Regions from separate parts of the Serratia sp. KH_031 genome, predicted to be linked through region 1. Evidence: predicted binding sites of a transcription regulator. Region 1 holds the regulator's gene; each other region holds the start of a gene.
The links. The regulator sigma-54, encoded in region 1, starts transcription at its own class of promoters, with help from an activator protein. The targets are predictions, from matches to a motif close to GTTGGCACANNTTTCGCTNT.
Positions count from the first base shown of each region.

Region 1 (6,878 bases):
TGATGTCGATGGCGTACTGTCAGACGGCCTAGTGTTTATGGGCAACAATGGCGAAGAACTGAAAGCGTTCAACGTGCGCGACGGTTACGGCATCCGCTGCCTGAAAACCTCCGATATCGAAGTGGCAATCATCACCGGTCGTTCAGCAAAACTGCTGGAAGACCGGGCGAAAACGCTGGATATTACACATCTTTACCAAGGTCAATCCGATAAGCTTTTGGCCTTCCGTGAACTGTTGGATAAACTGTCACTCAACGCCGATCAAGTTGCCTACATTGGTGATGATCTGATCGACTGGCCGGTCATGGCGCAAGTCGGGTTGGCTGTCGCGGTGGCCGATGCTCACCCGTTACTGATCCCACGCGCCCACTACGTCACACGTATTGCCGGCGGTCGTGGCGCAGTACGTGAATTATGCGACTTGATTCTTTTGGCGCAGAACAAGCTGGAGGACGCCAAAGGGCTGTCAATATGAGCAAAACCAGACTCTGGATCACTATCCTGTTGGCGTTGATCGCCCTATCGCTGATTGGCTGGAACATGACGGACTTTGACGATAAAGCCGCACCAGCACCGGTCAACAACCAAGATCCGACTTATCAAAGCCAGCACACGACCACCATCGTGTACAATCCAGCCGGTAAATTGAGTTACAAGCTGGTAGCTGAAGATGTGAAGTATTACACCAACGACGAACTGAGCTGGTTCACTCAGCCAGTAATGACATTATTTAATGAAGAAGCCGTGGCAACCTGGTCAGTGCGCGCCGATCGCGCCAAACTGACTAAGGATCGGATGCTGTACTTGTACGGTCACGTCGAGGTCAACAGCCTGACCACGACTTCACAGTTGGAAAAAATTAAAACCGATAACGCTCAGGTAAATCTGATTACTCAGGACGTGGCCTCCGATGATGAAGTCACCCTGTACGGTACCAACTTTACCTCTAATGGCATGAAAATGCGTGGGAATTTGCGGTCAAAAACCGCTGAGCTGATTGATAAGGTCAAGACCAATTATGAAATTCAGAACACAAAAACAACTCCGTAATCTATTGATCGCCAGCACGGTTTTGGCCCTCAGCAGTCCCGCTTGGGCGCTGAAATCAGACTCCGACCAGCCAGTCACCATTGACTCGCTGAAACAGGCGTTGGATATGCAAAGCAACGTCAGTACCTTTACTGACAACGTGGTGATCAAACAAGGCACCATCGAAATCAAAGCGGATAAAGTGGTCGTCACTCGTCCGGGTGGAGATCAGAGTAAGACCTATATCGAAGCCTTCGGCAATCCGGTAACGTTTTACCAGATGCAGGACAATGGCAAACCCGTAAAAGGCCACGCATCTAAAGTTCGTTACGACGTGACACCTCAGTTGGTGACACTAACCGGTAACGCCTATCTGGAACAGCTCGACAGCAACGTGAAAGGCGATCGCATCACCTATTTGGTGCAGCAACAACAGATGCAAGCGTTCAGCGACAAAGGTAGCCGCGTAAAAACGGTGCTGGTGCCATCACAGTTGCAAGACAAAAACGGGCAAAAGAAGAGTAACTAATCCCTTATGGCTACACTTATCGCAGAAAACTTGGCGAAAGCCTACAAAGGCCGTACGGTCGTTGCCGATGTCAGCCTGAAAGTGAAATCCGGCGAGATCGTTGGCCTTCTTGGGCCAAACGGTGCAGGTAAAACCACCACTTTCTACATGGTGGTCGGTATCGTACAGCGTGATGCAGGACGCATCGTGATCGACGAAGAAGACATCAGCATTTTGCCACTGCACGCTCGTGCGCGCCGTGGTATCGGCTATCTGCCGCAGGAAGCCTCGATCTTCCGCCGTCTGAGCGTCTACGACAACCTGATGGCTGTTTTGCAAATCCGTGACGATCTCACCAATGAACAGCGTGATGACCGTGCCGTTGAGCTGATGGAAGAGTTCCACATCAGCCATCTGCGCAATAACCTCGGTCAATCATTGTCTGGTGGTGAACGCCGCCGTGTCGAGATCGCTCGTGCTCTGGCTGCCAACCCGAAATTCATCCTGCTAGATGAACCTTTCGCCGGGGTTGACCCGATCTCCGTTATCGATATCAAGAAAATCATCGAACACCTACGTGACAGCGGCCTTGGTGTGCTGATCACCGACCATAACGTGCGCGAAACACTGGACGTTTGTGAACGTGCTTATATTGTCAGTCAAGGCCATTTGATCGCCCACGGCGCACCAGATGTGATTCTGGCCGATGAACAGGTCAAGCGTGTTTATCTGGGCGAAGAGTTCCGCCTGTAGTGCCATAAAGGTAGTGCCACGCGGGTTAATCACCCGCGACGGTTAACGGAAGTAGCTGATTTATGAAGCAAGGTTTGCAACTCCGTCTGAGCCAACAACTGGCAATGACCCCTCAACTTCAGCAGGCGATCCGCCTGTTGCAGTTGTCTACGCTTGAGCTCCAGCAGGAGATTCAACTCGCGTTAGAAAGCAACCCGCTGCTTGAGCAAACCGACCCACACGAAGAAATCGACGCCAAAGCCAGTAACGATACAGAGGATCTGGATACCCGCGAGGCGCTGGAACAACCGGACATGCCAGAAGAGCTGCCATTGGACGCCACTTGGGATGAAATCTATACCGCAGGCACACCATCCGGTACCGGTACCGATTACCACGATGATGAACTCCCCGTCTATCAGGGCGAAACCACTCAAACGCTACAGGATTACCTGATGTGGCAGGTGGATCTGACGCCATTTTCCGAGACCGATACCGCTATCGCCACTTCCATCGTCGACGCCGTGGATGACACCGGCTACCTCACCGTCTCACTGGAAGAAATTCTAGAGAGTATCGGTGACGAAAATGTGACTATCGACGAAGTAGAAGCGGTATTGAAGCGGGTACAGCATTTCGATCCTATCGGCGTCGCCGCACGCGATCTGCGCGATTGTTTGTTAGTTCAGCTTTCTCAGTACGCCAAAGACACTCCGTATCTGGCCGAAGCGCGGCTGATCATTAGCGATCATCTGGATCTGCTGGCAAATCACGATTTCCGTAGCCTGATGCGAACAACCCGGCTAAAAGAAGATACACTGAAAGAAGCGATGCTGTTGATCCAGTCGCTCGATCCGCGCCCTGGCCAGTCGATCAATACCGGTGAGTCCGAGTATGTGATCCCAGACGTACTGGTGCACAAGGTGCAGGACAAATGGATGGTCGAGCTGAATGCTGACAGTATCCCGCGCCTGAAGATCAACCAGCAGTATGCCGCACTGGGTAACAGCGCACGTAGTGAAGCTGATGGGCAGTTTATTCGTAGCAATTTGCAGGAAGCGAAGTGGCTGATCAAAAGTCTGGAAAGCCGTAACGATACCTTGCTCAAAGTGACCCGCTGTATTGTCGATCAGCAGCAGATGTTCTTTGAACAGGGGGAAGAATTTATGAAGCCCATGGTGTTGGCGGATATCGCCCAAACCGTGGAGATGCATGAATCGACTATCTCGCGCGTTACAACGCAAAAGTTTTTGCACAGTCCGCGCGGGATTTTCGAGTTGAAATATTTCTTCTCCAGCCATGTGAATACCGACAGCGGTGGCGAAGCCTCCTCGACGGCGATCAGGGCATTGGTGAAGAAATTAATCGCGGCGGAAAACCCCGCCAAACCGCTTAGTGACAGCAAGCTGGCGAACGTTCTCTCCGAACAAGGGATTATTGTCGCACGGCGAACTGTCGCCAAGTACCGAGAGTCTTTGTCCATCCCGCCGTCGAACCAACGTAAACAGTTGGTTTGACCTCTACTGAGAAGGAAGACATTATGCAGCTCAACATTACCGGACAGCACATCGAAATCACCGATTCATTGCGTGAGTTTGTGAACAATAAGTTCGCCAAACTCGAACATTATTTTGATCGCATTAATCAGGTGTATGTCGTATTAAGTGTGGAAAAAGTGCAGCAGATTGCCGAAGCAACGCTGCACGTGAATGGAGGCGAGTTGCACGCCACCTCGGAAAAAGAAGATATGTATGCCGCAATTGACACCCTGATCGACAAACTGGCGCGTCAATTGAACAAACATAAAGACAAATTAAAACAACACTGACATTCTGGGTCGCATCTGTACGCAACCCAGACGTAGCCCAAAAGCTACACGGCAGCATTGGCGCGTTATCCGTAAGGTAGCGCGCCGAACCGTTACCAGGGCAAAAAATGAAAACTCCTTTATCGTGCCGTTTGATAAAAGAGCTCAAGTGAAGATGAGATGAACAACGAACTAATGCAGTTAAGCTCGGTATTGACTATCGAGTGCACCAAAAGCGACGTCCATTGCACCAGTAAAAAACGGGCATTGGAGATTATCAGCGAGTTGGCTGCCAAGCAGTTGAATCTGCCACCACAGGTGGTGTTTGACGCCATTCTAACTCGGGAGCGCATGGGCAGTACTGGCATAGGTAACGGTATCGCTATTCCTCACGGTAAGTTGGAAGAGGATACTCTGCGCGCCGTAGGCGTATTTATTCGCCTCGAACAGCCGATCGCTTTTGATGCCATCGACAATCAACCCGTTGATTTGTTGTTTGCTTTACTGGTTCCGGCCGACCAATGTAAAACCCATTTGCATACTCTGTCGCTGGTTGCCAAGTGCCTGGCTGACAAAACCGTCTGTCGTCGCCTGCGTGCCGCGCAGAGCGACGAAGAGCTTTACCAGATTATTACCGAGTAATGCCCGGCGGGCGATTCTAGTTGTACTAGCGCGATAGATGGCTCCCGATGCGACTCGGTCGGGGGAATAACGTTTCCAACAATGGCAATGAACGCCATTGCGATCTTAGGGGAGTGACCACATGGTGCTGATGATTGTCAGCGGCCGTTCAGGTTCAGGGAAATCCGTCGCCTTGCGGGCGTTGGAAGATATGGGTTTTTACTGCGTTGATAACCTACCCGTGGTACTGCTGCCGCAGCTTGCCCAAGCGCTGGCTGAACGCAACGGTTCCGCCGCAGTCAGTATTGACGTGCGTAACATGCCTGAATCTCCGGAAGTGTTTGAACAGGCCATGACGCAACTGCCAGACAGCTTCTCGCCGCAATTGCTGTTCCTCGACGCCGATCGCAACACTCTGATCCGTCGTTACAGCGATACTCGCCGTCTACATCCGCTTTCCAACAAAAATCTGTCGCTGGAAAGTGCCATCGATGAAGAAAGCGATCTGCTGGAACCGCTGCGTTCACGTGCCGATTTGATTATCGACACGTCAGAAATGTCGGTTCATGAACTGGCTGAAATGCTCCGTACCCGCTTACTGGGCAAACGTGAGCGTGAACTGACGATGGTGTTCGAATCCTTCGGCTTTAAACACGGTATCCCGATCGACGCCGACTACGTATTCGATGTCCGTTTCCTACCAAACCCGCACTGGGATCCCAAACTGCGTCCGATGACCGGTTTGGATAAACCAGTTGCCTCGTTCCTCGATCGTCATACCGAAGTGCATAATTTTATCTACCAGACCCGTAGCTATCTGGAACAGTGGTTGCCAATGCTGGAAACCAACAACCGTAGCTACCTGACGGTGGCCATCGGCTGTACCGGCGGTAAACACCGTTCGGTGTATGTGGCAGAACAGTTGGCCGACTACTTCCGCGCTCGCGGCAAGAACGTACAGTCGCGCCACCGCACGTTGGAAAAGCGCAAACAATGACGGTCAAACAAACGGTAGAAATCAAAAATAAGCTGGGTATGCATGCCCGCCCAGCGATGAAACTGTTCGAACTGGTGCAGAGTTTTGATGCTGAGGTGTTGCTACGTAACGATAGCGGCACCGAGGCCGAAGCCAGCAGCGTGATCGCGCTGTTAATGCTGGATTCTGCACAAGGTCGCCAAATTGAAGTCGAAGCCACCGGCCCTGAAGAAGAGAAGGCATTGGCAGCGGTGATTGAACTGTTTAATTCTGGTTTTGATGAGGATTAACGATTTATTTATCAAGTTACTAGGGGCTGTTGATCTTTTGAGATGAGCTTTTGATGCACGGTTGTAGATTGCATTAGGCTAATTTGTTTTGACTGAAAAAACGAGGAAAGCCCTACGGGGCTGAATTTCAGGTACAAAAAAAGCCGCTCTAGGCGACTTGATTTGCTTACTACAAATGGTGCCGGAGGCCGGACTCGAACCGGCAAGTCTTTCGACGGTTGATTTTGAATCAACTGCGTCTACCAATTTCGCCACTCCGGCACTGATGTAGTATTCGGAAAACACGCGCATTATACCTGTCAGCGATCAACGCGCAACACTTATCATAGCTTCAATGAGTTAAGTGCTGAAAAAAACGCCGAAGCTCACAAAATTTCGCCATCACCGCCACCGCCCTTCTGTGGGTGATTTATCACCGTTCACAAAACCTGTCACCCATCACATTAATTTTCACAGAATCCTGTGCATTTTACAGTCAATCAAAAATCCAGTTAATTCAAATAAAATCAACAAAATAAAAACAGATTAACCCTACAAGCCACCATTCCCATCTGTGACACCTGTCGCTTATTTGTTAAATAAAATCGATAAAAATACACATAGATAACAAAAAATAACAACATAGGTGTCTGAGCAACAATTAACACCTGCCAATAGGAGAACGCATGATCCCCTCCGAACGTCGCGATTTTATTTACCGCTATGTACATGAGTACCAGTTGATGACCATCACCGCGCTGGCGGAGTTGATGAGCGTGTCGCACATGACGGTGCGGCGTGATATTCGCGTGTTGGAAGAACAAGGCAAAGTGGTCAGCGTCAGCGGTGGTGTGCGTTTGAGCGATGCTCTGCGGCAAGAGTTGGGCTACAACGAAAAAGCACAGCTACATCACCGGCATAAACGCGAAATCGGCA
Region 1 is NZ_CM174496.1:577,777-584,654, reverse strand. It holds gene kdsC (3-deoxy-manno-octulosonate-8-phosphatase KdsC) at 1-475, shown strand, start outside; gene lptC (LPS export ABC transporter periplasmic protein LptC) at 472-1,050, shown strand; gene lptA (lipopolysaccharide ABC transporter substrate-binding protein LptA) at 1,019-1,558, shown strand; gene lptB (LPS export ABC transporter ATP-binding protein) at 1,565-2,290, shown strand; gene rpoN (RNA polymerase factor sigma-54) at 2,353-3,786, shown strand; gene hpf (ribosome hibernation promoting factor) at 3,810-4,097, shown strand; gene ptsN (PTS IIA-like nitrogen regulatory protein PtsN) at 4,257-4,718, shown strand; gene rapZ (RNase adapter RapZ) at 4,840-5,694, shown strand; gene npr (PTS phosphocarrier protein NPr) at 5,691-5,963, shown strand; tRNA gene AC3ISQ_RS02525 (tRNA-Leu) at 6,140-6,224, opposite strand; gene AC3ISQ_RS02520 (DeoR/GlpR family DNA-binding transcription regulator) at 6,629-6,878, shown strand, end outside.

Region 2 (6,878 bases), 1.3 Mb from region 1:
TTTCGGCTGTAGGAGTGCAAACGATGCCCGGCACTGGCGATGAAACCGTTTTATTCATTGTCGATCTCTTATGCACATTTATATCGATTGGTATAAATATAATGATATTCGTCCCGGCTGGTCAATCACTTTTGTATCGGTTAGTATTTAAGTATCCTGTCTTAGAAAGAAACTTCCATGGCAAAAATGGGGCGCCCCCGCAACTTCGATCGAGATGAAGCGATCAATCAAGCCATGCTTCTTTTTTGGGAACACGGCTACGAATCCACCACGCTCACCCTGCTTAAAGAGGGTATGGGGGGAATTTCCGCGCCGAGCTTTTATGCGGCCTTCGGCTCGAAGGAGTTGTTGTTCCAGGAAGTGGTGGGGCGTTATATCGGGATGTATGGGCAGGTTGTTGCCAGCCTTTGGGATGAATCGTTGCCACCGAAAGAGGCCATTGAGCAATCATTGCGGCGTTCGGCAAGGATGCAGACAGACCGCAGCCACCCTCTGGGTTGCCTGCTGGTGCTTTCAGCCAGCACCTGTTCGCCAGAAAATAGACATATCCAGAAAGCGCTGGCTAACGAGCGTTCCAGGTCACGAGTGGGTCTGAACGCTTGTGTGCAGCGCGCCATCACAGCGGGCGAATTGGCTGCTGCAACTGATCCGGCTGTGCTTGGCACGGTGTTCTATACCTTCCTGACCGGGATTTCCATGCAGGCACGAGATGGCGTGCCGCTTTCCCAGCTGAATGCGGCTATCAGCCAGGTTATGCGCGTATGGGATAGCTGCGCGTCGGATGTTTGTGACGCCACACGTTAACCGTTGTCGCTGCTTGAGCTTGTTTGGGTATCCAGAGGTCCTCTCAACTGCGACCATTTTATATTGCCCTTATGCCACTCAAGTGCCACGGTCTTAAAGACCTTTCCGGTGAGCGGTCGGCTTTTCGGCGAGACGTTGTTGGGCGGGGTTGATGTTCTGCGCCAGCAGCTTGCGGATACCATCACGCTGTTGCTGGGCGCCAGACAGGGGTACATCGGGGTAAGCACCTAAACTTAGACGGGATTCTTTTTTGTTTATGTGATATTTGAGATATCAGAGACGTGAACCGCCTGAATTGACCAAAAGGTATAGGCCGTGTGAATCGGAGACTTTAAAGGATTTATCAGAAGGCTTGAGACTGCGGATTTTCGTGTCATTGAGAGATATATGGGGGGCACTCCATTATCGAACCAACTTGATCCCAAATTTCTCCCAATGCAAAGGGAAAACTGAAAACGCATCGGGAATATTTTTCACGATAATTTATTGAATCTTAATTAGATAGGGATTCACAAAGAGGCATGAAAACAAGAAGTTGGCTCCTCTGACTGGACTCGAACCAGTGACATACGGATTAACAGTCCGCCGTTCTACCGACTGAACTACAGAGGAATCGTGTGAACGGGGCGCATAATAACGAGCGTCTGAAGGTTTGTCAAAGCACTAAATGAGTGAAAAGCGCGTTTGCTGCTGGAATGAGCATCTTGCAGGGTTTTTCGGCATATTATCGATAGTGTTGATGGATAAATAGTCACTCATTGAGTGTCATTTTATTTGTTATATCACCTATGGACGAGTGACTCGATTTTATCATTTCATCCAAAGGCTGAATCTTATTTCGCCACGGTTTACAAATGGTGAATAAATTAAATATCAAAGTGGTATCTAATGTATTCAAATATTTCGATGATATTAATCATACTGTCACCATGACAGGGGCATTTTGTGCGGTCTGTTGTTTTTTTATTCTAGTAGGAATGAAGGACGTAAAAATTGATCACTATAGTGGCAGTAGATATCCTGTTTTTTCATCAATATAGTGATCAAGCCAGCTGGTTAAAGCTCGTGATTGTGGTAATCTACTGAAGTATAAGTTATGTATGCCGATTTTGGGGTTTTCTCTGGGGTTCTTCCATGATAATCTAACGAGCCTTTAGGATTACTCTTGCAAATTTAACGTTTTTTGCGGGGGTTGGCAGGTGTAAGACTACTGCTCTATGCTACGTGGAGTTGTACTAATAGCGGCAAATTAATACCGTTCCTTTGTATTCCCGGAGTTTTAAAATCAATGAAAAAAACAATTGCGATAGTCACTCTTTGTCTATTACTGGCAGGTTGTCAAAATGCGGGCAATCGTTCTAAATCTAAAACAGCACCGGCTGAAGCGGCTACTTTACAGGCGAAACAAGAATCGCCTTCTGTTGGCGCAGGTAATGACGCCATCATGTATAGCTGCTTGAAAGAGCTAAATGCGTTACAACAAGTCAACCCGGCACAATATCAGGCTAAAAGTACTGAATTGAACCGTATCGTGACGCAAGCCAAACTGTATATGAAAGTGCGTGAGAGCGTGAGCAGCGATGTTAACGTGATCATGGACTCTGCTTACCAGTTCCGTATCTCCAAAACCTGTAACGATATTCGTACCGACCTGACCAACTCATTGGTTGATCGTGTAGAAAAGAATTAATCCTGCCCAAATGGGAAGGACAGTGTTCAAGGATGGTCCGGGAATACTAAAAGCCGAATGGCGCCCCAAATGAGGGCGCTATTTTTTTATCAGTACTTCAATGATATTGCACATTGATGGTGCAATATGGCGCCATTGAGTCACCAATCTAAAACTTCTCCCTTTTTTCCTTTCGTTCAGTAGTGAGCTCCTTCATTTTTTCCGCTGAGATCGCGCGCAAAATCGCCAAAATAATGTATCAGCCGTCACATTGGCTGGATTTTTGCTTATTTAATTGCGGGGAATGTGAGTGCGCCCTCGCGAAAATTATTTTCCCCGACTACACATAAAGTGACCGCTCGTATCACGCCTCTGGCGTTTCGCTAAAACAGTGCTGAGGAAGAGAATAATGTCATTGAAATTGATTAAAAGTCCGCTCGCTGCTGTGCTTATCGGTTGTTTTGGTTCTGCTTTTTATGCCCAGGCTGATGTTGTTATCGGTGTCGCTGGGCCATTTACTGGGCCTAATGCCACCTATGGGGATCAATATTGGCGCGGCGCTTCACAAGCCGCAGAAGACATTAACGCCGCTGGTGGTATCAACGGGGAAAAAATCAAACTGGTACAGGGCGATGATTCCTGTGAACCCAAACAGGCGGTAGCTGCGGCTAACCGACTGGTAGATCAGGATAAAGTCGCGGCGGTGGTGGGGCATTTCTGTTCATCTTCCACCATGCCAGCTTCCGAAGTGTATGACGAGGCCGGTGTTCTCTCCATCACTCCCGGCTCTACCAACCCACAAATCACAGAGCGTGGTTTCCCAAATATGTTCCGCATGTGTGGGCGTGATGATCAGCAAGGAGTGATTGCCGCTAACTATATGATTGACACGTTGAAAGCGAAAAAAGTCGCGATTATCCATGACAAAGACACTTACGGACAAGGGCTGGCGGATGCCGCCAGAGCCGCGTTGAAAAAACGTGGGGTAGACGATGTGTTGTATGAAGGGCTTTCGCGTGGCGAGAAAGATTTCAACGCGTTAGTCACCAAAATAGCATCGAAAAAACCAGATGTGGTGTACTTCGGCGGCTGTCACCCAGAAGCCGGGCCGTTGGTGCGCCAGATGCGTGAACAAGGCGTACAGGCTAAGTTCTTCTCTGGTGACTGTGTAGTGACTGAGGAGTTAGTCACCGCTGCCGGTGGACCTCAATACACCAATGGCGTGTTGATGACCTTCGGTAACGACCCACGTCAAATTCCTGAAGGTAAAGCGGTGATCGCTAAATTCCGCGCCAGCGGTTTTGAACCTGAAGGTTACACCCTGTATTCCTACGCTTCTATCCAGGCTATCGCCGCAGCGTTCAAGGCGACGAATGGGAAAACGGCAGCGGATAGCCCTAAAGCCAGTGAATGGCTGAAAACTCATGATGTCGACACGGTAATGGGCAAAAAAGCTTGGGATCAAAAAGGTGACTTGAAAGTCTCTGATTACGTGGTTTATCAGTGGGATGACAAAGGTAAATACCAACAATTGACGAAGTAAACATTCAACGGTTCCCCGTCGCTAAGGCGGGGGCCATGCCATGATTTTATTGGGGCGCTCCTGTTGGCGTCCCATCACCGGGTGAGATACAAATTATGGATGTTTTCTTCCTGCAACAACTGGTCAATGGCCTGACGTTGGGCGCGGTATATGGCCTGATCGCTATCGGCTATACCATGGTTTATGGCATTATCGGCATGATTAACTTCGCCCACGGCGAGGTATACATGATCTCCGCTTACCTGTGTGCCATTGGTTTGGCATTGCTTTCTTTCTTCGGTTTGCAGTCATTCCCATTATTGATCCTCGGCACGCTAGTTTTCACCATCGTGGTAACTGGAGTTTATGGCTGGGTTATCGAGCGTATCGCTTACAAACCCTTGCGTAACTCAACCCGTTTGGCTCCGCTGATCTCAGCGATTGGTATGTCATTGATTTTGCAAAATTACGCACAAATCAGCCAAGGGCCGCGCCAACAGGGTATCCCGACCTTGCTGGATGGCGTATTTCGCCTGAATTTTGATGGCGGCGTGATCCAGATTACTTACACTAAGGTGTTTATCTTGGTGGTTTCACTGCTGGGGATGGCGGTGTTGACCTACGTGATCCAACACACCCGTTTAGGGCGTATGTGCCGTGCCACTCAACAAGATCGCAAAATGGCTTCGATATTGGGCATCAATACCGATCGCGTGATCTCTCTGGTATTTGTCATCGGTGCCGCCATGGCTGGGCTGGCGGGTGTGATGATCACCATGAACTACGGCACTTTTGATTTCTACGTCGGGTTTATTATTGGCATCAAAGCCTTTACCGCTGCGGTGTTGGGGGGCATCGGTTCGCTACCGGGAGCAATGTTAGGTGGATTGTTATTGGGTGTTGCCGAAGCGCAATTCGCTGGCATGGTGAACTCGGATTACAAAGACGTGTTTTCATTCGCTTTGCTGGTGGTGATTTTAATCTTTCGCCCTCAAGGTCTACTCGGGCGGCCCATGGTCGCTAAGGTGTGAGGGATAAACTATGTCGCAAACCCAAGTTCACCCAGGGCTGAATATTAAACGCAGCCTGTTGGATGCTGTATTGGCAGGTCTTATCGCGTTAATTGTCTTTGGCCCGATCGTTGGCATTGTGCTGAACGGTTACAGTTTTAATTTCGAACCTTATCGGTTGGTGTGGATTATTGCCATCGTGATGGCAGGACGGCTGCTGTTGAGCTTGTTCTTGCAAACACCGGCTGGGCACCGAATTGCCGCTCGTTTTGAAAGCAATAACGATGGGGTTTATGTTCGCCCCATCGGTGCTAAAACCAGCCTGCGTTGGATTCTCCCTTTGCTGGCAGTCATCGCTTTATTCTTCCCGTTTGTTGCCACTAAATACTTGCTGACGGTAGCGATCCTCGGTTTGATCTACGTGCTGTTAGGGTTAGGGCTAAATATCGTCGTTGGATTGGCCGGGTTGCTCGATCTAGGCTACGTTGCGTTTTACGCTATTGGAGCTTACGGATTGGCGCTGGGCTATCAGTATCTCGGGCTGGGATTCTGGACCATGTTGCCCTTGGGCGCGCTAATGGCCGCGCTGATGGGCGCATTACTGGGCTTTCCGGTACTGCGTATGCACGGTGACTATTTGGCGATCGTTACCTTAGGTTTCGGTGAAATCATTCGTTTGATCCTGAACAACTGGATGGCCGTCACCGGTGGACCTAACGGCGTATCGGTTCCTGCGCCCACCTTGTTTGGGCTGGAGTTCGGGCGGCGGGCCAAAGAGGGCGGTATTCCTTTCCATGAGTTTTTCGGCTTAACCTATAACCCCAACCTGAAATTTATCTTTATCTATGTGGTGTTATGTTTGGTGGTGTTGTTTGTGCTGTATGTCAAACAGCGGCTGACCCGTATGCCGATCGGGCGCGCCTGGGAAGCGCTGCGTGAGGATGAGATTGCCTGTCGTTCACTGGGTTTGAACCACGTTTTGGTGAAACTCTCGGCCTTTATGATGGGAGCCTCCACTGCCGGGATCGCCGGGGTGTTCTTCGCTACCTATCAAGGGTTTGTGAACCCCACTTCATTTACCTTTTTTGAGTCGGCACTGATCTTGGCGATTGTGGTGCTCGGTGGCATGGGGTCCACCATCGGTGTGGTGTTGGCGGCCTTTGTGCTAACGGTGGCACCTGAATTGTTACGCAGCTTTGCCGAATATCGCGTACTGCTGTTTGGCGTGTTGATGGTGGTGATGATGGTGTGGCGGCCGCGTGGGTTAGTGCGTATCAGTCGCAGCAGTTTTGCTCCGCGTAAGGGAGTTGCACCATGAATGATGCCATCTTGCGCGTTGAACATTTGATGATGCGTTTCGGCGGGATTAAAGCGCTGAACGACGTTAACTTGGAAGTGGAACGCGGTTCGATCACCGCGCTGATCGGCCCCAATGGAGCGGGGAAAACCACGGTATTCAATTGCCTGACGGGGTTCTATCGTGCCAGTGGCGGCAGTATTTTGCTGAATACCCAAAAGAAGCCGACCGATGTGATCCGCGTGCTCGGGCAGAAGTTTCGCGCTAGCGATTGGGTTAATCCGGCGCAACTGGGCTCACGTCTCTATTACAAGATGTTCGGCGGCACTCATTTGGTTAACCGTGCCGGATTGGCGCGGACGTTCCAAAATATCCGCCTGTTCCGCGAAATGTCGGTGGTGGAGAACTTGCTGGTGGCGCAGCATATGCAGAGCAACCGTAACCTGATGGCGGGGGTGTTGAATACGCCGGGCTACCGCCTTGCAGAAAGTGATGCCTTAGATCGCGCTTTCTACTGGCTGGAAGTGGTAGAGCTGGTGGATTGCGCCAACCGACTGGCGGGGGAGATGTCTTATG
Region 2 is NZ_CM174496.1:1,898,148-1,905,025, forward strand. It holds gene AC3ISQ_RS08440 (MFS transporter) at 1-58, opposite strand, end outside; gene AC3ISQ_RS08445 (TetR/AcrR family transcriptional regulator) at 178-804, shown strand; partial or broken gene AC3ISQ_RS08450 (Arm DNA-binding domain-containing protein) at 852-1,191, opposite strand; tRNA gene AC3ISQ_RS08455 (tRNA-Asn) at 1,341-1,416, opposite strand; gene AC3ISQ_RS08460 (hypothetical protein) at 2,093-2,494, shown strand; gene AC3ISQ_RS08465 (branched-chain amino acid ABC transporter substrate-binding protein) at 2,883-4,016, shown strand; gene AC3ISQ_RS08470 (ABC transporter permease subunit) at 4,112-5,026, shown strand; gene livM (high-affinity branched-chain amino acid ABC transporter permease LivM) at 5,037-6,323, shown strand; gene AC3ISQ_RS08480 (ABC transporter ATP-binding protein) at 6,320-6,878, shown strand, end outside.
Region 2: AC3ISQ_RS08465 (branched-chain amino acid ABC transporter substrate-binding protein) is a predicted target of sigma-54. The motif match lies at 2,744-2,763, and genes of this name have one in related genera.

Region 3 (6,878 bases), 1.9 Mb from region 1:
GCGGCAAGATAACCAGTTTCATCGATTGCCAATGAGTCATGCCCAATGCCAACGCTGCGGAAGATTGGCCGCGTGAAACGCTCTGGATACCAGCTCGGATAATTTCTGAGTAATAAGCCGCTTCAAACAAGGAGAAGGCTATCATAGCTGAAACTAGGCGAATATCGGTTTTCGGTGAGATTCCAAGAACTTGTTGTAAAAAGCTAGGGACTACCAGATAGAACCACAGCAGCACCATCACCAGTGGAACGGAGCGGAACAGGTTGACGTACAGGGTGGCGAACCAGCTAATCGGCTTAATCGGCGACATGCGCATCACCGCCAGTATAGTCCCCCAGACGATGCCGATAACAATGGCGGTCACGGTGATTTTCAGCGTGATCACCATCCCTTGTAACAAGTAAGGGAAGCTCGGGACAATCGATGCCCAATCAAATTCGTACATTATTTACTCCCCATATTGCCAGGTAACTGCACTTTCTTTTCTACCATCCGCATGATCAACATGATCACCGCGTTAATGCCGACATAAGCCAATGTGATGGCGGTAAAGGACTCATAGGCATGAGCGGAGTAATCCAGCAACTTACCGGCCTGCGCTGCCATATCCACTAAACCGATAGTGGATGCGATGGCGGAGTTTTTGACCAAGTTAAGCATTTCTGAGGTCATCGGCGGAACGATCACCCGGTAGGCGTTGGGCAACAACACATAGCGGTAGGTTTGTGGCAGCGTCAGCCCCATTGCCAACCCAGCGGCTTGCTGGCCGCGTGGCAGTGACTGAATGCCAGAGCGCACTTGCTCGCACACACGGGCGGCGGTGAACAGACCCAGACACAACATGGAAGAGACGAAGAACTGCACGTTGGGATCGAGCTCGGTTTTGAACCACATACCCATGTCAGGTGGCAGCAGTTCCGGGATCACCAAATACCAAGTAAAGAATTGCACGATCAGCGGTACGTTACGGAACAGTTCGACGTAAACGGTACCGAGGGTGGAAAGAAAGCGGTTGGGGACGGTACGTAAAATACCGAACAGAGAACCGACAAAGAAGGCAATAATCCAAGCGCAGATGGAGAGGGCGACCGTTACCTGAAAGCCGGACCAAATCCAACCGAGGTAAGTGGTATTCCCAAATGGGGCCTGCTGCAGGAAGATACCCCAGTTCCAATCTATTGACATATTCAACTCCGTAAAGGGTGTGAAACACCCAAAAGCTTGATGACATCTCCAACATTTCTGAGGGGAAAAGTGGGCGGGGAACGACCGCCCATAAGACCTGTCTGTGTCATCAACTGGGCCGGTTGGTTTTACCTTCCGGCTCTATAGTTATTAGTTCAATGCTTTGTCATTTGGCTCTTTGAACAATTGCTTCATGTCGTCAGACAGTTCGAAGTTCAGGTTGAGATTTTTTGGTGGGATCGGTTTGGTGAACCACGTTTCGAACCACTTAGTCGCAGTTCCAGAGGTCTGGGCTTGAGCGATGGTGTCATCAACCAGTTTCTTGAATTGTGGATCGTCTTTACGCAGCATACAGCCGTAGGCTTCTTTCGATTGCGCGGTGCCGACAATTTCCCACTGATCAGGTTTCTTGGCTTTCGCACGTTCCCCTGCCAGCAGGGCATCATCCATCATAAAGGCCACCGCGCGACCACTTTCCAGCGTGCGGAAGGAGTCACCGTGATCTTTGGCGCTGATGATGCGCATATTCATCTTATCTTTGTCGTTCAGCTTGTTAAGCAACACTTCGGAAGTGGTACCCGAAGTCACGACCACCGGTTTACCTTTCAGATCGGCGAAGTCTTTAACATCAGAACCTTTTTTCACCAACAGACGGGTACCGACTACGAAGATGGTATCGGAGAAGGCGGCTTGTTTCTGACGTTCCAAGTTGTTGGTGGTAGAACCGCACTCAAAGTCGAAAGTACCATTCTGCAACAATGGGATACGGTTCTGCGAGGTGATTGGCATCAGCTTCACCTGCATGTCTGGCTTATTCAGTTTCTTCTTAATGGCGTCGATGATGGCATTGGAGTAATCCTGTGAGTACCCCACCACTTTTTGTGTGTTGTCGTAGTAGGAGAAAGGTACGGAGGATTCACGATGACCAACCACGATCACGTCATTGTCTTGAATTTTTTTCAGCGTGCCGGTCAGTTCTTCAGCTTGGGCGACGCTACTTGCCATACCGATCAGCAATAACGATAACGCCAACTTACGCATTTTCATGGTCTAACTCCTTCGCGATTGTAAAGACTGACGCTCAGGGAGCGACAGATTTTCAGTGCTCACGTTATAAAGATAGTCCTACAACGTAGCGCCGTTAGAAAATAGCCGATTGTTAATTGAATGAAACCAAGATGTTTCTCTTTTTGCGACATGACCCGCACCAAATCAATGCAATAAAACCCCCATGCACCGTGATGGTGCGCTTTATGTTCGGAGATTGTGCATGGGTACGACCCGAAATCGGCAAAAACAGAGTTGTCGGTTACGGCTTACAAGGAGTAAAGCAAGGAGTGTGCCAGAGGGATTGATTTAACAGAGAAATATGATGGGGATGTGAGGTGACATCCCCATCAGTGCGGGTTATGGCTTACGACGTACGGCAAACAGCAGAGCGATACCGCCTAACAGCGCGGTGATGATCCACATTGGCAGTGAACCGAAGCGCGCGTAAGGCGTAACGCCGGTGGTTGGGGTCACTTTCACTTCCAACACTTTACGGGTGAACTGTGGAATCTCAGCAATCACATCACCGGTTGGGCTCACGGCAGCGGTAACGCCATTATTGGTGCTACGCAACAGTGGACGTCCAAGCTCCAGTGCACGCATCCGTGCCATCTGGAAATGCTGCCACGGGCCGATAGAGTGACCGAACCAGGCATCGTTAGAGATGGTGAGCAGGAAGTTAGTGTCTGGGCGGAAGTTGTCGCGCACCTGCTGGCCGAGCACGATCTCATAGCAAATGGCCGCCGTTAGATTGTAACCGCGTACGCTTAACTGTGGCTGAACGTAATCGCCCCGGCTGAAAGACGACATTGGCAGATCGAAGAACGGCGCTAACGGACGCAACAGCGTTTCCAATGGAACATATTCGCCAAACGGCACCAAATGGTGTTTGTTGTAGCGGTTAGCATCGGGATAACGGTAAGGCTGCTTTTCACCCAGCACGATGGCGCTGTTATAGATTTTGTTACCTTGTGGCGTGGCGCGTACATCGACAATACCGGTAATCAGGCTGCTATTTTTGGAACGCATCAGAGAGTCCATCATGGTCAGGAAACCATTCTGGCTGGCCTCGTAATCCGGGATGGCGGATTCTGGCCAGATGATGATCGGCGCTTTGCCCACATACGGACGGGTTTCATCCAGATAGGCCTGTAATGTGCCGACCAGCGCTTGTGGGTCCCACTTCATCGATTGAGCAATATTACCTTGCACCATCGCGACGTTAACCGCTTTGTCCGGTTGCGGAGTGAACCAATGCCATTGGCGCAGCGGCCATGGCAGCAACAGCATAGCGATGGCGATAACTGCTGGCGCAATGCGCCGCTGATTGATGGCGAAGACTAGTAACCCACTGAGACTCATCAAAATCAGGGTAATGGCATCAACACCCAAGATCGGTGCAATACCTTTCAGCGGGCCATCAATCTGGCTGTAGCCAAATTGCAGCCACGGGAAACCGGTTAGTACCCAACCACGCAGGAATTCTGTCACTTGCCATAACGCGGGCGCCGCAATTGCCAACCGCCACCAAGTAGTTTTTGGCCAGATGCGTGTCAGCAGCCCGGCAAACAGGCCGGTATACAGCGATAGATAAGCCGCGAGCAGCGCCACCAAGAAGATATTGACGGCAAACGGCATACCACCGAAATCAGCAATACTGACGTAAACCCAGTTGATACCGGAGCCAAACAGCCCGAAGCCCCATAAGAAGCCGAGTAAAGCGGATTGTTTAGTGGTGCGGTTAAGCGTGACGGCCAATAAGCCAAATAGGGAGACAATGGCCGCAGGCCAGAAATCATAGGGTGAGAACGCCAGCGTCCCGCTGGCACCGAATAACAGCGCCAGTAGGGTGCGAACCCACTGACGTTCAAGTAAAGAGGCTTTAGCCATGTGTGATTTAGTCTTCCAGTTTCGGTTGCGGAGAATCGTCCGGAATTTTTACATGAACCTGGATGATACGTCGACTATCAGCCATGGCAACTTTGAAAGAGTAACCTTCGATTTCAATCGTTTCGCCACGCGCAGGCAAATGACCGAAGGCTTGCATAATTAGGCCACCGATGGTGTCGACTTCATCATCGCTAAATTGGGTACCGAAGATTTTGTTGAAATCTTCAATGTCGGTCAGCGCGCGCGCGGTATAAGTGTGGCGGCTGAGTTGACGGATATCGGCATCGTCTTCGTCGTCGTATTCGTCTTCGATTTCGCCAACAATCAGTTCCAGAATATCTTCAATAGTCACCAGACCGGAGACGCCGCCGAACTCGTCAATGACAATCGCCATGTGGTAACGCTGCGAGCGGAATTCTTTTAGCATCCGGTCGACACGCTTGCTTTCCGGCACCACCACCGCAGAGCGCAGCGCTAAATCGATGCTGAACGGTTCGGATTCTGCCCGCATAAACGGCAGCAAATCCTTGGCCATCAGGATACCTTCGATATGGTCTTTATCTTCGCTAATCACCGGGAAACGCGAGTGGGCGGATTCGATAATTACGTCCAAGCATTCTTCCAGCGTTTGGTTGCGCTTGAGTGTCACCATTTGAGAACGCGGGATCATGATGTCGCGCACGCGCTGCTCGGCGATATCCATCACGCCTTCCAGCATGTCACGGGTATCGGGATCGATCAGATCGTTTTGTTCTGAATCACGGATCAGCGTTACCAGATCGCCACGGTTTTTAGGTTCGCCGTGGAACAATTGGTTAAGAATAAGGGTAAAAAAGCCCTTCTTGGGGCTGGGGCTGTCATTATTAGATGAATGGTCGTCGCTCATGGCGGTCTAGTTAATGTCACTCATGTTGAGTTAATCAAGTCAGCGACAGCCCCGCAAAAAAGAGGCTGTGGGGTAAACGGCTGACGTTAAGCGGGATCTTTTTCCGCGAGATACGGGTCTGGGTAACCCATTGACTGCATAATCTCGGTTTCTAAAGACTCCATTTCTTCGGCTTCATCGTCTTCGATGTGGTCATACCCTAGCAGATGAAGGCAGCCATGGACAACCATATGCGCCCAGTGTGCTTCCAGCGTTTTGTCTTGTTCAACCGCTTCTTGCTCGACAACTTGGCGACAGATGATCAGGTCGCCCAGCAGCGGTAGCTCGATGCCAGGGGGCGCTTCGAACGGGAACGATAACACATTCGTTGGCTTATCTTTGCCGCGATATGTCTTGTTTAATTCGTTGCTTTCGGCTTCGTCTACCAGACGTACCGTCACTTCGGCCTCTTCCTGAAACTGCGGGAGAACCGCTTCCAGCCAACGTTGGAAGGTGGCTTCCGCTGGCAAACCTTGACTGTCTTCACAGGCGACCTGCAAATCCAGAATGACCTGACTCATGGTGTCTCCTGCTCGGAAGCGGCTTTGGCTTCCTGCTGACGCTGCTGCGCTAGCGCATCTTTACGTTTCTGCTCGGCGGCTTCCCAAGCTTCATAAGCGATAACCACGCGAGCTACCACCGGGTGACGCACTACGTCTTCGCTATGGAAGAAGTTGAAGCTCAGCTCTTTCACATCGGAAAGCACTTCCACCGCGTGGCGTAGGCCAGATTTTTGGTTACGCGGCAAGTCAATTTGCGTGACGTCGCCGGTAATCACAGCCTTGGAGTTAAAACCGATACGCGTTAGGAACATCTTCATCTGTTCGATGGTGGTGTTCTGGCTCTCATCCAGAATGATAAAAGCATCATTCAGGGTACGGCCGCGCATATAAGCCAGTGGTGCGACTTCAATCACGTTGCGCTCGATCAGTTTTTCTACGCGCTCGAAGCCCAACATTTCGAACAGGGCGTCGTACAACGGGCGTAGGTAAGGATCGACCTTTTGGCTCAGATCACCCGGCAAGAAACCGAGCTTCTCACCGGCTTCTACCGCCGGACGTGTCAGCAGAATACGGCGAATTTCCTGACGCTCCAACGCATCGACGGCGGCGGCAACGGCCAGATAGGTTTTACCGGTACCCGCAGGACCAATGCCGAAGGTGATGTCGTGATCGAAAATATTGGCAATGTATTGCGCCTGATTCGGCGTGCGGGGTTTGACCATGCCGCGCTTGGTTTTGATGTTCACCGCTTTACCGAACTCTGGCACGCTGTCTGCGACTTGCTCCAGCACGCGGCTCTCTTTGACAGCCAAGTGAATCTGCTCAGGGTCGATATCGGGGATCACGCCCCGGATCGGTGCGGTATCCACATACAGATGACGCAGAATGTTGGCGGCAGCAACCACACAAAGGTTTTTACCGACCAGTTTAAAACGGTTATCTCGGCGATTGATTTCAATGCCTAACCGACGTTCTAGCTGTTTGATGTTGTCATCAAACGGGCCGCACAGACTAAGCAAACGCTGGTTGTCTGCTGGCTCCAACAGAATTTCTTGTGTTGCGACGTTCAAACGATTCCTTTAGGTCACAGGGGGCCTGGTTGATGTCATTGGATAATTAAATGAAGTATATACCCAAAATAATTCAAGCTGTATCCTTATAGGTTTTGTTACTTTGATCTCCCTTTGGGCTAAGGCAAGCGCTGTTCAAAGCGGTCTGAAGACCAATTCGTTACTGCGTAGTTATCTCAATGTAACTCGAATTAATTTGCGTATATTGGCAGAAATTGAAAATTTAGTGTGCAATAAACGCGCATTATTTAATAT
Region 3 is NZ_CM174496.1:3,550,688-3,557,565, reverse strand. It holds gene gltK (glutamate/aspartate ABC transporter permease GltK) at 1-445, opposite strand, end outside; gene AC3ISQ_RS15940 (amino acid ABC transporter permease) at 445-1,185, opposite strand; gene AC3ISQ_RS15935 (amino acid ABC transporter substrate-binding protein) at 1,336-2,232, opposite strand; gene lnt (apolipoprotein N-acyltransferase) at 2,593-4,125, opposite strand; gene corC (CNNM family magnesium/cobalt transport protein CorC) at 4,133-5,011, opposite strand; gene ybeY (rRNA maturation RNase YbeY) at 5,098-5,571, opposite strand; gene AC3ISQ_RS15915 (PhoH family protein) at 5,568-6,623, opposite strand.
Region 3: AC3ISQ_RS15935 (amino acid ABC transporter substrate-binding protein) is a predicted target of sigma-54. The motif match lies at 2,513-2,532, and genes of this name have one in related genera.